Regions from separate parts of the Isoptericola sp. NPDC056605 genome, predicted to be linked through region 2. Evidence: riboswitches for the same ligand, from Rfam matches in the RefSeq annotation. Region 2 holds a riboswitch; the other holds the start of a gene.
The links. Region 2 has a riboswitch for S-adenosylmethionine ahead of ACFQ8Y_RS06025 (ABC transporter substrate-binding protein). Riboswitches for the same ligand answer to the same signal wherever they lie in the genome.
Positions count from the first base shown of each region.

Region 1 (7,225 bases), on a different contig from region 2:
TCGGACGAGGCACGCGCCGCGCTCGACACCGGCGTGGCGACGCTCGCCGGCCTGGGGCACGAGGTCGACCACCTGTCCCTCGAGCCCGACCCGACGTACGGCCCCGCCTTCCGCACCCTGTGGATGGCGGGCGCCTCCGCGGTCCCGCTGGACGACCCCGCACGGCTCGACCGGCTCGAGCCGCTCACCCGGTGGCTCATCGGCCGCGGCCGCCAGGTGCCCGCCCGCGAGCTCGCCGAGGCGCTGCGTGCGCTCACGGCGTTCGAGCGCAGGCTGGTCGCGCAGGTGTCACGGTTCGACGCCGTCGTCACCCCCGCGCTCGCGATGACGCCCCGCCCGCTCGGCTGGTTCGACCCCGAGGACCCCGAGCGCAACTTCGAGCAGCAGTGCCAGTACACGCCGTGGACGTCGATGCTCAACGTGGCGGGGCTGCCGGCGATCACGCTGCCGACCCGCTGGACCGACGACGGGCTGCCGATGGGCGTCCAGCTGATCGGGCGGCCGGGCGGCGAGACGACGCTCCTCGCGCTCGCCGCCCAGCTCGAGGACCGGCTGCGCTGGGCGGACCGGCACCCTCCGGCCTGGTGATCAGGCGGGAACCCTCTCCGCCGTCGCGCCGTCGAGCGGCGGGTAGGTCTCGCCACCCACCCGCTCCGCCGCCGCGATGTACCCGGCCAGGGCCGAGCGCGAGCGGGCGAGCCTCGCCATCTGGTCCTCCAGACGCCGCAGGCGGGAGCGCATCGCGGTCAGGAGCTCGGCACAGCCGGGCAGCTGCGGCTCCTCGCCGACCGCGCACGGCAGGACGTAGGCGATGTCCTCGGACGACAGGCCCGCGTCGAGCAGGTGCCGGATCTGCCGCACCCGCAGCACGGCCCCCTCGTCGAACTCGCGGTAGCCGTTCGAGCGTCGGGCGACGTCCAGCAGGCCCTGGGCCTCGTAGTAGCGCAGCTGGTGCGTCCGCACGCCCGTGCGGCGGCTCAGCTCACCGATCCGCATCCCGCTCCCCCTTGACCTTCACACCGGTATGAACGTCGACGATGCTGCCATGGTCACCAGAACCCACAAGCCGTCGTCCCCCGCCCCCGTCTCCGTCGTCGGACTCGGCCTCATGGGTCGCGCGCTCGCCGGCGCGTTCCTGCGGGCCGGACACCCCACCACCGTGTGGAACCGCACCCCCGCCAGGGCCGACGCGTTGGTGGCGGACGGCGCCCACCTGGCGCCCACGGCGGCCGCGGCGGTCCGTCCCGGCGGCCTGACGATCGTCTGCCTCACCGACGACGCCGCCGTGCGCGAGCTGCTCGGCCACGACGACGTCGACCTCGCCGGCGCCACGCTGGTCAACCTCACGTCCAGCAGCTCCTCGCAGGCCAGGGAGACCGCCCGGTGGGCCGCCCGGCGCGGCGCGCGATACCTCGACGGCGCGATCATGGCCGTGCCGCCCGCGATCGGGACGGCGGACGCGGTCGTCCTGCACAGCGGGCCCCGGACGGACTTCGACGCGCACGCCGCCACCCTCGCCGCGCTCGGCACCGTCACCCACCTCGGCGAGGACCCCGGGCTGGCGTCCCTCTACGACGCGGCCGGCCTCACGATGATGTGGAGCGTCCTCGACGCGTGGCTGCACGGCACCGCCATGCTCCGCACGGCCGGGGTGGACGCCGCCGCCTTCGCCCCGTTCGCCCGGCAGATCGCGGAGGGCGTGGCCGCCTGGCTGCCCGGCTACGCGGAGCAGGTCGACAGCGGCAGGTTCCCGGCGGAGGCCTCGGCCCTCGAGACGGACGCGCGCGCGATGGCGCACCTCGTCGAGGAGAGCGCGGTGCTGGGCGTGAGCACCGAGCTGCCGAGACTGCTCAAGGCCGTGGCCGACCGTGGCGTCGCCGCGGGCCACGGTCACGAGCAGTACCCGGTGCTGATCGAGGAGTTCGGCCGCCCGACGCCCTGACCTGCCGGTCGCCACCCGGAGGACCACGACCTGAGACGTCGGCGTGCGAGCCGGCGGGCACGCGCCTACGGTCGGTGCTCGAGGTCGTTCGTCCGACGGAAGGAGCCCCGATGGGACTGGGAGACAAGGCCAAGCACCTGGCGGAAGAGGCCGAAGGCAAGGCCAAGGAAGCCACGGGCAAGCTCACCGACGACGAGAGCAAAGAGGCCGAGGGCAAGGCCCAGCAGGCCAGCGCGAACCTCAAGCAGGCGGGCGACGACGTCAAGGACGCGTTCAAGGGCTGACCCGCTGACACGACGGGGCGCCACCGCACGGTGGCGCCCCGTCGTCATGTCCGCCCGGGGCAGGGCCGACGGCTCAGAGGTCGTCGGGCAGGCAGCCGAACGCCTCGTCGGCGCCCAGCGCGGCGGTGGCGAGCAGCCCCTCGAGGCCGGAGCCCTCGGGCACGGGGCGCGGGTCGTCGACGACGACCCACAGCCCGTCCACGACGTCGTACTGCGCCTGCGGCCCCTCGGTCACGAGCGAGCGGACGGCGGCGACGAGCCGCTCGACCTCCTCGCCCGCGGTGCCGAGGCCCACCGACGCGCGGACGGCGCCGGCGTCGAAGCCGAGGCGGCCGAGCAGCGGGTGGGCGCAGAACCGGCCGTCGCGCACGCCGATGCCGTGCTCGGCGGACAGGTACGCGGCGACGAGGCCGGGGTCGTATCCGGTGACGGTGAACGTCACGACCCCCACCGGGTCGACGGCGTCGTCCCAGACGTGGACGACCTCGACGCGCTCGATCTCGCCGAGCCCGTCCACGAGCCGGCGCCGCAGGGCGTCCTCGTGCCCGGCCGCGACCCACGGGTCGAGGGCGGCGAGCTCGTCGCACGCGGCCGCGAGCGCCACCGCTCCCACGACGTTGGGCGAGCCGGCCTCGTGCCGGGCGGGGCCCTCGTGCCAGTCGGTCGTGGTGGTGCGCACCCGGCGCACGGCGCCGCCGCCGGCCAGGTACGGGGTGCCGGCGTCGAGCCAGTCGCGCCGGCCGACCAGGGCACCGGCCCCGAACGGCGCGTACGTCTTGTGGCCCGAGAACGCGACGTAGTCGACGCCCGTCTCCGCGAGCGAGAAGCGGCGGTGCGGCACCAGCTGGGCGCCGTCGAGCACGACGCGCGCGCCGGCGCCGTGCGCGGCGGCGACGACGTCGGCCACGGGCAGCGCCTCGCCGGTCACGTTGGACGCGCCGGTGAGCGCCAGGAGGGCGTAGGGGCGGCCCGCGGCAGCGGCCGACCCCAGCTCTTCCTCGATCTCCGCGAGGGTGGCGGCCACGGACGGGCCGCCCGCGACGACGGTCGCGTCGGTGACGCGCTGCCAGGGCAGCAGGTTGGCGTGGTGCTCGATGTCGAGCACGAGGACGCGGCCGGGCTCGCCGGTGGCCGGGTCGGCGGGCACGCAGCCCGCGAGCAGGTTGAGCGAGTCCGTCGTGTTGCGGGTGACGATCGTGAGGTCGTCCTCGCGGGCTCCGACGAACGCGCCGATCGTGCGGCGGGCCGTCTCGTACAGGGCCGTCGAGACCTGCGACAGGTAGCCGGCGCCGCGATGGACGCTGGCGTACAGCGGCAGCACGCGCGCGACCCGGTCGGCCACGGCCTGCAGGGCGGGCGCCGACGCCGCGACGTCGAGGTTGGCGTACGGCAGCTGACGGCCGTCGACGAGCGGCACGAGCGTGTCGCTCCCGACGACGGGCAGCACGGGTGCGACGTCCTGCACGGCGCCGACGCGCACGGCGGGCACCGCAGGCGCGGGGGTGAGCGTGGTCATGCGTGGTCCTCCTCGGTCGTGCCGGGGAGGTGGCTCCCCGCGCTTGCCCGCGCGCCGGACGGCGCAGGGCCAGGTCGTCACCCGGGGCACCCCGCCGCGAGAGGAGGGTTGCCGGCCAGCGAGCCGGGGCTTCGCGCTGGCGCTCTTGACCTGCCGCCCATCGTGCGTGCGCAGCACCACATGGTCAAGCGGAGCCCGCCCCCTTCTCACGATGCGGTCGCGTGAGACGCTGGATGCATGCCCGATCGCACCGTTCCGGCCTCCGGCGCGCCTCCGGGAGGCCCCGTCGGAAGCCCCGTCGGAACCCCGGCCGAGCTGGTCGCCCGCGCCCTCGCCGGCGGCGACCTCCACGCCGCAGGGCTCGCCGCCCGCGCGGCGACCGGGGACGACGCCGCCGACGTCCTCGACCTCGTCGGCGGGCGGGCCGCCGCGGGCTCCGCGCCCGCGACCGAGCTGCTGGTGGAGCTGCTGGACGCGTCCGGCGTCGTCCGGCGCTTCGTGCGCGGCGCCCTGCTCGACGAGGCCGCCGTGGACGACGTCTCCCAGGACGTGCTGGTCTCCGTGGCGACGTCGGTCCGGTCGTTCGCGGGCGGGTCGCGGGTCACCACGTGGGTGCACGGGATCGTGCGCCACCGGGTGGTCGACCACCTGCGTCGGCAGCGCGCCACCGCTCCCCTGCCCGACGACGACGTCGGGCCGTCGGAACGGATGAGCTCCCTCATCGCCACGCGCGCCACCGTGCGCGACGCGCTCGCCGCCCTGCCCGAGCTCTACCGCGAGCCCGTGACGCTGCGCGACATCGAGGGCCTGCCCTACGCGGAGGTGGCCGACCGTCTGGGTCGCAGCGTCGGCACCGTGAAGTCACAGGTCTCGCGCGGCCGCGCGCTCGTGGCCGCGGCCCTCGGGGGCCTGTCCTGATGGCCGCGGCGGCCGCGCCCGAGCCGCTGCTCGGGCGGTACCGGGTGGGCGACGTGATCGGCGTCGGGTCGTTCGCCACCGTGCACCGCGCCGTGGACGAGCGGCTGGACGACGTCGTCGTGGTGAAGGTGCTGGCCGAGAACCACAGCCTCAACCCGGAGGTCCGCGAGCGGTTCATCGCGGAGGGCCGGGCGCTGCGGCGGGTGGCGAGCCCGCACGTCGTCGCCGTGCACGACATCGGCGAGAGCGACCGCCAGCAGCCCTACCTCGTCCTCGAGCTCGCCGACCGCGGCACCCTCGCGGCCCGCGTCGCGGCCCTGCGGGCGGACGGGTGGACGGCGACGCCCGCCGACGTGCTCGCCGTCGCCCGGGGGCTCGCCGCCGCGGTCGAGGCCGTGCACGCCGCACGCCTCGTGCACCGGGACCTCAGCCCCGGCAACGTGCTGCTGCGCACCGGCCCGGAGGGCGCGGTCGAGGGCGTTCCCGCCGCCGTCGTCCGGCCGGACGAGCGCCTCGTCCTGGCCGACCTCGGCATGAGCAAGGACCTGGCCCGCAGCTCCGGGCTGACCGTCGCGGGCGGCACCGAGGGGTTCCGGCCGCCGGAGCAGGACGGCCCCGGCACGGTCGACACCCGCGCCGACCTGTGGGCGATGTCCGCGCTGCTGTCCTGGCTCGTCGACGGCGCCGACCTCCCGCGCTCCCTCGACGCCGCGCTGCGCCGCAGCCTCGCCGACGCCCCCGCCCGGCGGCACCCCGACGCCGCAGCCTGGCTGGCCGACGTCGAGGGGGCGCTCGGCCCGGGCACGACCGGCGGCCCGGACCGCGCGCGACGCCGCCCCGGCGCCGTCGTCGCCGCGGTCACCGCCGCCGTCCTCGGCCTGGGCGCGGGCGCCGGCGTCACGGCCTGGCTCGACCGGCCTCGCGCTGCCGGGGGCGGCGCGAGCGTCGACATCTCCGGGCCCGGGACGGCGACCGTCGGCGAGCCGGTCACCCTCACGGCCGACGTCGCGGGCGCGGAGCACTGGGTGTGGACGCTGCCCACGGGCACCTACGTGGCCGACGACGAGCGCGTGCGGCTCACCGCCAGCAGCACCGGCGCCGCCGAGGTGGTGCTCGAGGCCCGCGCCCCGGACGGGACCGCCCTCACGGCCGTGCACCGGCTGCGGGTCGGCGCCGGGTCCTGACCCGGACGAAGAAATCTCGGTCCGCGTGCAACCTTTCCGCCGCCGCGGACGACTCACGGGGGTCAGCACCGCACGGGGCTGGCACCATCGACCAGGAGAGACCATGCGACACCTTCCCCGCCGACTGACGCCGATCGCCCTCGCGAGCCTCCTCGCCCTGAGCGCGTGCGCGTCCCCGACCCCCGACGCCGAGTTCGACGACCCGGGGACCTCGGCGTCGGACACGACGGCGACGCAGCCCGCCGACGACGCCGCAGGCGCCGACGAGCAGGCCGACGGGACCGAGGAGACCGCCGACGCGCCGGCGGCGAAGGATCCCTCGGCGTACACCGTCCGCTACGCCGACAGCGACAAGACCGTCATCACCCTCGACCGGGCCCAGGTGGAGCAGCTCACCGGCACCGACCTGGCCGCCGGCACCGCCGACTCCCAGGCCGTGCTCGCGGAACCCGGCACCTGGTCGGGTGCGGACACGAAGGAGCACGCCGACGTCATCGTCGACGCCGCGACCCGCGAGTCCGACCGGATCGACCGCGTGCTCACGCAGCAGGCGGACGGCCGCGACGTCGAGCTGCGGCTGTTCGTCAAGCACCACCAGCACGCCCACGTGGCGCACTTCGGCGAGGACGACGACGACTGACCCCCAGGTGTGCCGCGGGTCAGACGCCAGGGCCGTCCCGCCAGCCGAGCACGTTGTCCGCGCCCTGGGGGTAGGGGGCCTCGTGCGGGCGCCCGCCCTCGGGACGCGGCGGCGGCAGGTCGCGCGGACGCTCCAACGGCTCCTTGCGCTCGCGCCGGAACCACCCCTTGATCGTGGCGAGGATTGCCATCGTCCGTCTCCTTCGAGGTGCGGTCGAGCCCGGATCCTGCCGGAGACTTTACCTTCGGCCGCGCCTGGGCACACCGGGGACGCACGGCGTTCGCGTCCCGAGACGGGGTGACCAGCACGCGGACGCCTGTCGTACGATCGCCAGGACCATCCCGAGCGGCCGAGTGACGTGGCACGTCGACGCCGCAGCAACCCGCGGGCCGGTCGCCGGCGACGGCGGCCCGTCCGGACGAGGGTGCTACCGCCACGACCGATGGGAGGACTGCGATGAGCACCCAGATCGATCCCCGCCCCGCCGAGGGCTACGCCGGCGACCTCACCCCGCAGCAGGCGTGGGACCTGCTCGCCGGCGATCCGGACGCCGTCCTCGTCGACGTGCGCACCGAGGGCGAGTGGCGCGCCATCGGCGTGCCGGACACCGCGACCGCCGGGAAGGCCCCGGTCTTCGTCGAGTGGGTGCAGGCGGGCGGGCGCCCGAACGCCGGCTTCCTCGCCGAGCTCGCCGCCGCGGGCGTGACCGCGGACCGCCCCGTCGTCTTCCTGTGCCGCTCC
Region 1 is NZ_JBHTVT010000016.1:68,326-75,550, forward strand. Features, by position in the region: gene ACFQ8Y_RS16080 (amidase) at 1-588, shown strand, start outside; gene ACFQ8Y_RS16085 (MerR family transcriptional regulator) at 589-996, opposite strand; gene ACFQ8Y_RS16090 (NAD(P)-dependent oxidoreductase) at 1,046-1,942, shown strand; gene ACFQ8Y_RS16095 (CsbD family protein) at 2,053-2,226, shown strand; gene ACFQ8Y_RS16100 (aminotransferase class V-fold PLP-dependent enzyme) at 2,300-3,742, opposite strand; SAM riboswitch class IV at 3,777-3,893, opposite strand; gene ACFQ8Y_RS16105 (RNA polymerase sigma factor) at 3,980-4,660, shown strand; gene ACFQ8Y_RS16110 (protein kinase) at 4,660-5,844, shown strand; gene ACFQ8Y_RS16115 (hypothetical protein) at 5,948-6,484, shown strand; gene ACFQ8Y_RS16120 (hypothetical protein) at 6,504-6,674, opposite strand; gene ACFQ8Y_RS16125 (rhodanese-like domain-containing protein) at 6,941-7,225, shown strand, end outside.
Region 1: it holds a riboswitch for S-adenosylmethionine, as region 2 does, so the genes downstream of both, ACFQ8Y_RS16100 (aminotransferase class V-fold PLP-dependent enzyme) here and ACFQ8Y_RS06025 (ABC transporter substrate-binding protein) in region 2, are expected to answer to the same signal.

Region 2 (7,225 bases):
TGGTGCGCGCCGAGGTGTCGACGACGCTCTGGGGTCCCCACGACGCGCGCCGGGCCGCCGGGTTCACCGCGGCGGGGCACCCCGGCGACCGCGTGGCGGCGGTGCCCGCCTAGCTCCGCGATCCGGTCGACGAGGTGTCCGCCATGCGGGCACCCCGTCGACCGGATGGTGGGCGACGAGGAGAATGGCCGCGGACGTCGACCGTGGCGAGGGAGGGAACCATGACCGTGCAGCCGACCCAGCTCGTGGTGCTGGGGGTGCTCGTCCTCGGGACCGTCGTCCTCGGCGCGCTCTGGAAGGCGCGCCAGGGCCGCGTCCGCACGACCCCCGCCCGACGCGACCCCGGCGTGGACTGGGCGGCCCGCGGCGTCCGGCTGGGGGAGCGGGCCACGTTCGTCCAGCTGTCCGCCGAGGTGTGCGCCCCGTGCCGCGCCACCGCCCGCGTGCTGCGCGGCCTCGCCGAGCGCGAGGCCGGCGTCGAGCACCACGAGCTCGACGTCGACGACCACCTCGACCTCGTGCGGGAGCTCGGCGTCCTCAGCACCCCGACGGTGCTGGTGCTCGACGCCACCGGGGCGCAGGCCGCCCGCAGCAGCGGCGGCATGTCGCCCGCCCAGGCGCGCCAGGCGCTGGCCGCCGCCCTCCCGGTACCCGCCGGCGTCGCCTGACCCGACCCGCCCGGCCCGCCTGACCCGACCCGCCTGACCCGACCCGCCGCAGGAGGCGACGATGACCCGCGAGACCACCACCACGCAGGCGCCGGCCGGCATCGACCCGCGGGGGCCGCGCGTGGGCGCCGGGATCACGTCGCTGCTGCTCGCCGTGGTCGTGCTCCTCGGGGCGAGCACCGCCGGCCTCGTGCTGCTCGCCGTCGTGGCGGCCGGGTTCCTCCTGGGCGCCGTGCGCGGCGCGCAGGGCACGGTGCAGGGCTGGCTCTTCAAGACGCTCGTCCGTCCCCGGCTCGCGCCGCCCGCCGAGCTCGAGGACCCGCGGCCGCCGCGGTTCGCCCAGCTCGTCGGCCTGGTCGTCACCGGCGTCGGCGTGGTCCTCGGTCTGGCGGGCGTGCTCGCCGCCGTGCCCTGGGCCGCCGGCCTCGCCTTCGTGGCCGCCGGGCTGAACGCCGTCGTCGGGCTGTGCCTCGGGTGCGAGCTGTACCTGCTGGGCGCCCGCCTGCGCCGAGGCTGAACACCCCTACCGGGGCGTGAGCAGCAGCGTCAGGCCGTCGAGCAGACGCTCCAGACCGAAGGTGTACAGCGACTCGAGGTCGAGCTCCGTGCCGGGCGGCGTCACCTGGGCGACCAGCGCGCCGTCGACCGCGCGCCGGACGACGGACCACTGCCTGCTGGTCATCCCGGTGTCCGCCTCGGCGCCCGCCTCGGCCTCGATGTTGATCGCGGTGCCGCGGACGTAGTTGACCAGGGTCCCGTACACGTGCAGCCGGGTGGTCGGGTCCAGGCCGAGATCGTCGAGCGCGCGCAGGGTCCATGCGCCGTACTCCAGGAGTCCGGGCAGGGTCGCGGGTCGGAGGATGGACACCAGGCGCGGCAACCAGGGGTGACGCTGGTAGGTCTCCCACTGGAGATGAGCGGCGGTCCTCAGGTGGGAGCGCCAGCCGGGCGGCGGTTCCGGGTAGACGATCTCGGCGAACGCCGCGTCCGCGACGAGCTGGGTGAGCTCCGTCGTGCCGTCGAGGTGACGGCGCAGGGTAATCGTCGCGACGCCGAGCTCGGCCGCGACCGCCCGCAGGGACAGGCCGGGCACGCCGCTCGTGTCGGCGACGCTCATCGCCGCGCGGACGACCTGGTCCCGCTCGAGCCCTCCGGTCGCGCGCGACGGAAGCCTGCGAGAGGCGACCACCGCGCCGACCCGGGGCACCGTCTCGATCGCGCCCGACTGCCGGAGCGTGGCCAGGGCCTTGGTGGCGGTCGCCATCGCGACGCCCCACTCGTGCACGATCGCCCGGGTCGTGGGCACGCGATCACCGGGCTGGAGGTCGCCGTCGGCGATGCGCCGCTCGAGGTCGGCGACGATCACGAGGTACCGCGGCGTGTCGGTCACGGCGTCATGCTGCCACGGCGTCGACGGCACCGAGACTCGTCGGTCGGGAGTCATCGGTCCGGGAGCCAGCTGCCGTGCAGACCGAGGGGCACCCGGGCCGGCAGGTGGACGCGGGCGACGGGCGCGCCGGTGAAGTCCTGGGCGGCGAGGATCACCAGGTCGCTGGCGTTCCGCGAGGGGTTGTGGACGTAGGTGAGCAGGTATCCGTGGTCCTCGACGGCACCGTCGGCCCCGGCCGCGGCGAACACGGCCTCGCCGACTGCCTCGTCCCGCCCGAAGCGGTGCACCTCGGACGTGCCGTGCGCGAGGTCGTGCTTGACGAGGGCGTTGGTGAAGGAGTCGTCGCCCGGCGCCCCCTCGGGCTCGAACGGCACCCCGTAGAGGGCGGTCGCCGCCGAGTAGCCGAAGCGGTAGGGGCGGGTCAGGCGCGACTCGTTCACCCGCGGGAAGTCCTGCGGCCGGTCGTCCACCCGCTGCTGGTGGATCGTGCCCGGCCCGATCGTCCAGCGGTCCAGCATCGGGCGGATCGCGCCGGGCGCGGCGGGGTCGAACGGTCCGTCGGCCGTGATGACGTCGACCACCACCGAGTCGCCGTCGTCGTAGGCGTTCAGCGTGTGGCTGACGTGGACGGGGTCGACGTAGAACCAGCGCACCTCGCCTCCCGCCCGGGGCATGACGCCCACCCGGGTCGGGTGGTCCGGCAGCCAGCGGCACTCGAGGCCGTCGAAGCCGAGCGGCGTGTCCCAGAGCACGACGTGGCTCTCGGTGAGCGCGAAGTCGTGCATGAACGGCGTGCGGGTCATCGGGATCGAGGTGGTGCCGGTGACCGTCCCGCCGGCGTCGGTCACGATGTGCTGCACGACGTCGCGGCCCGGCATGTACGACAGCGAGTGCAGCTCCCCGGTGCGCGGGTCGTGCTTGGAGTGCGCCCCTGCCATGAACCCCTCGGGGGTGGCGCCGAGGTCGCACGACCCCAGCGTGTTCAGCTCCTCGTCCAGCTCCGCGGGCGGGAGGCCGCCTTCCGCCAGGGCGAACGTGCGCTGCGCGTGCTCGATCACGTGGACCATGGGCGCGAAGCCCGACGTCCGGACGAAGCGGTTGCGGTACCACTCGGCCCGGCCGTCGCGCAGCCGCACCCCGTGCACCATGCCCTGGCCCATGCCCCAGATGTGCACGCCGGGATCCTCCACGCCCAGGGCGTTGGGCCCGTTGCGCAGGTAGCGGCCGTTCAGCTCGGCCGGGATCCGCCCGGTGACGGGCAGGCCGTAGGCGGTGATCTCTTCGGTGACGGGCTCGAACGGCCCTTCCAGGTAGCGCATGGGTTCACCGTAGGAACGCACGCCCCCTGACCTGGGCAGACGCGGGACGCTCGGCGGCTGTGCACTAGTGCAGCGGGCGCGTGGACGGCGTGACGCCCGGCCCGAGGGGGAGGCATCCGAGATATGAGACGACCACGGCATTCCTTGACTCGCGGGCTCCGGACCGCTTCCCTGCCGCCCAGGTGACGAGCGCCAGCACCCAGGCCCGGCTCGCTGGCCAGCAACCCTTCGACGTGACGGGGTGCTCCGGGAACGACCTGACCCTGCCGCGCCCGCGGCGGGGTAAGCACGGCTCCGGTCGTCCACCGGGTCCCGGCAGCGTGCCGGGGCCGGGACGACCCGCCACGACCACGAGGAACGCCACGCGATGACCACCACCCCTCGCACCCACCGCCGCCGGACCCTCGGGCTGGCCGCGGCCGCCTCGGCCGCCGGCCTCCTGCTGGGCGCCTGCTCGAGCGGCGCCGACGCGACCGGTACCGGCGCGTCGGCCGACGCCGAGCCCGTCGCCGGCGGCGACCTGACGTTCGCCATCACGGTGGACTCGCACTGCATCGACCCGCAGCAGGTCGGCAACAACGACGCGATCGCGGCCGCCCGGCAGACCGTCGCCTCCCTGACCGCCCAGGACCCGGAGTCGGGCGAGATCCTGCCCTGGCTCGCCGAGAGCTGGGAGGTGAACGACGACGCCTCCAGCTACACGTTCCACCTGCGCGACGACGCCACCTTCGCCGACGGCACCCCGATCGACGCCGAGGCCGTCAAGACCAACTTCGACGCTATCGTCGACCTCGGCGCCGTGGCGTCGCTCGGGTCGCAGTACCTGGTCGGCTACGCGGGCACCACCGTGGTGGACGAGCACACCGTGACCGTCGACTTCGACGAGCCCAGCGCGCAGTTCCTCCAGGCCACGTCGACGTTCTCCCTCGGCCTGCTGTCGCCCGGCTCGGCGAAGCTCTCGGCCGAGGACCGGTGCGCCGGCAAGTACGTGGGCTCCGGGCCGTTCGCCGTGCAGACCTACGCCCAGGACCAGGAGATCGTCCTGGAGAAGGTCAAGGACTACGCCTGGGGCTCGGAGGCGAACGCGCACACCGGCGAGGCCTACCTCGACACCGTGACCTTCAAGGTCATCCCCGAGGCCGGCGTGCGCACCGGCTCCCTGCAGTCCGGCCAGATCGACGCCACCGCCGCGCTGAACGCCGTCGACCTGCCGCAGTTCGACGGCAACGGGTTCTGGCTGCAGTACCGCGCCAACCCGGGCGTCGTGTTCAACCTCTTCCCGAACGAGTCCAGCCCGCTGGCCGCCGACGAGGCCGTGCGCACCGCGCTCGTCAAGGGGATCGACCGCCAGCAGATCGTCGACACGGTGCTGACGCCGCAGGACCAGCCGGCCACGGGCGTGCTCTCCCACTCGACGCCGCTGTTCGAGGGCGCCGACGACCTGCTCGCCTACGACCCCGAGGGCGCGAAGAAGATCCTCGACGACGCCGGCTGGGTCGAGGGCGCCGACGGCATCCGGGAGAAGGACGGGCAGACGCTCACCACGACCGTGACGTTCTGGCAGGTGCCCGAGCCGCTCGAGCTCGTGCAGCAGCAGCTGCGCCAGATCGGCGTCGACCTGCAGCTCAAGCACGTGACCGTCGCCGAGAAGGAGGCGGCGAACGAGGCCGGCGACTTCGACTTCGACTACTACAACCTCACCCGGTCCGACGCCGACGTGCTGCGCACGATCTTCTCGGCGAACGCGCGCAACATCAACCAGCGCGACGCGGAGGAGGTCGACCAGCTCCTGGACGACTCCGCCGCGGCCACCGACCCCGAGGAGCGGAAGAAGCTCGTGGCCGAGGCGTCCAGGCTCCTCATCGAGCGCGGGCACGCCATCCCCGTCTACGAGCTGTCCACCACGATCGCCGCGAGCGACCGCGTCCAGGGCCTGACGTTCGAGGCGTCCTCGCGCCTGGACTTCTACGACGCCTGGGTCACCGACGGCGCGGGTGAGGAGTGACCGGATGACCCGCTACGTGCTGCGGCGCGCCGGGCAGGGGGTGTTCGTCCTCTGGGCGGCCTTCACCGTCGCGTTCTTCGTCCTCTACCTGCTGCCCAGCGACCCGGCCGCCCTGGTCGCGTCCGGTGGCGGCGAGGTGAACCAGGTCGACCCGGCCCAGCTGGCCGCGCTGCGGGCCGAGTACGGGCTCGACCGCCCGGTCCTCGTGCAGTACGGCGCCGCCCTGCTCGCCGCGCTGACCGGCGACTTCGGCACCTCCTACGTGAGCGGCGCACCCGCGACCACGCTCGTCGCGCAGGCCCTGCCCGAGACGCTCAAGCTCACCGGCACGGCGCTGGTGGTCGCCGTCGTCGGGGGCACCGCGGTCGCCGTGGCCAGCGTCTTCCCGCGGGCCCGGTTCCTGCGCCAGGCGCTGTCCGCGCTGCCGCCGCTCGGGGTCGCGCTGCCCACGTTCTTCGTGGGCCTGGTGCTGCTGCAGTGGTTCTCGTTCCGGGTGCCGGTGTTCCCGGCGATCGGCAACGACGGCGCGATCAGCCTCGTGCTGCCCACGATCACGCTCGCCGTCCCGGCCGGGGCCCAGCTCGCCCAGATCCTGTCCCGCTCCCTGCGGGGCACGCTCGGCGAGCCCTACGTCGAGACGGCGTGGGCCAAGGGCGCGAGCCGCACCCGGGTGCACCTCGCGCACGCCCTGCGCAACGCCGCCATCCCGGCGTTCACCGTGCTCGGCGTCATGGTGGGCGGCCTGCTCGGGGGCGCCGTGGTCACCGAGACGGTGTTCTCCCGCGTCGGGCTCGGCCGGCTCACCGTGCAGTCGGTCAACCAGCAGGACGTGCCCGTGGTCCTGGCGATCGTCGTGCTGTCGGCGCTCGTCTTCGTCGTCGTCACCCTCGTGGTCGACCTCGTCTACCCCCTGCTCGACCCCAGGATCCAGGTGCGGGCCCCGCGCCGGGCCCGCACGAGGCGACCCACGGCGGTGACCGCATGACGCTCCAGACCCTCTCCCGGCCCGCGGCCCGGGCCGCCGCTCCCGTCCCGGCGACCGCCGCCGGCGCGGCGCGCGACGGTCGCCCCCGGGCCGCCGTCCGCGCCGTCCGCCACGTGCTGCGACGGCCGGGGCTGCTGGTCGCCGTGGCCGTGCTGCTGCTCGTCGCCGCCTGGGCGGTCGTGCCGCAGGCGTTCACCGCCCAGGACCCGCTGGGCGGCGTCCCCGCCGACCGGCTGCAGGCGCCGTCGGGCGCGCACTGGTTCGGCACCGACCACCTGGGGCGCGACGTGTACGCCCGGGTGGTGCACGGCGCGTCGCTCACGCTGCGCACGACGGCGCTCGCGGTGGTCGTCGGCCTCGTCCTCGGTTCCCTGCTGGGCCTGCTCGCGGGCTTCCTGCGCGGCTGGGTGGACGACGTGATCGGCCGGCTGGTCGACATGCTCCTCGCGATCCCGAGCATCCTGCTTTCCCTGGCGATCATCACCGCGCTCGGCTTCGGGCCGGTCAAGGTGGCGATCGCGGTGGGCATCGGCTCGGTGGCGACCTTCGCCCGCGTCATGCGGGCCGAGGTGCTGCGCGTGTCGACCTCCGTGTACGTCGAGGCGGCCCGGGCGTCCGGGCTACGTTGGCCCGCCGTGCTCGGGCGCCACGTGCTGCCGAACTCCTCCGGCCCCGTGCTGGCGCTCGTCGCCCTCGACTTCGGCACCGCCGTGCTGGCCGTGTCCGCGCTGAGCTTCCTCGGCTACGGCACGCCGCCACCAGCGCCCGAGTGGGGCGCGCTCGTCTCCGGCGGGCGCGACTACCTCGCCACCGCGTGGTGGCTCACCACCCTGCCCGGGCTCGTCATCGTGGCCGTCG
Region 2 is NZ_JBHTVT010000004.1:102,558-109,782, reverse strand. Features, by position in the region: gene ACFQ8Y_RS06050 (LLM class flavin-dependent oxidoreductase) at 1-113, shown strand, start outside; gene ACFQ8Y_RS06045 (thioredoxin family protein) at 222-668, shown strand; gene ACFQ8Y_RS06040 (DUF4395 domain-containing protein) at 730-1,185, shown strand; gene ACFQ8Y_RS06035 (GntR family transcriptional regulator) at 1,192-2,058, opposite strand; gene ACFQ8Y_RS06030 (carotenoid oxygenase family protein) at 2,109-3,377, opposite strand; SAM riboswitch class IV at 3,559-3,672, shown strand; gene ACFQ8Y_RS06025 (ABC transporter substrate-binding protein) at 3,745-5,382, shown strand; gene ACFQ8Y_RS06020 (ABC transporter permease) at 5,387-6,367, shown strand; gene ACFQ8Y_RS06015 (ABC transporter permease) at 6,364-7,225, shown strand, end outside.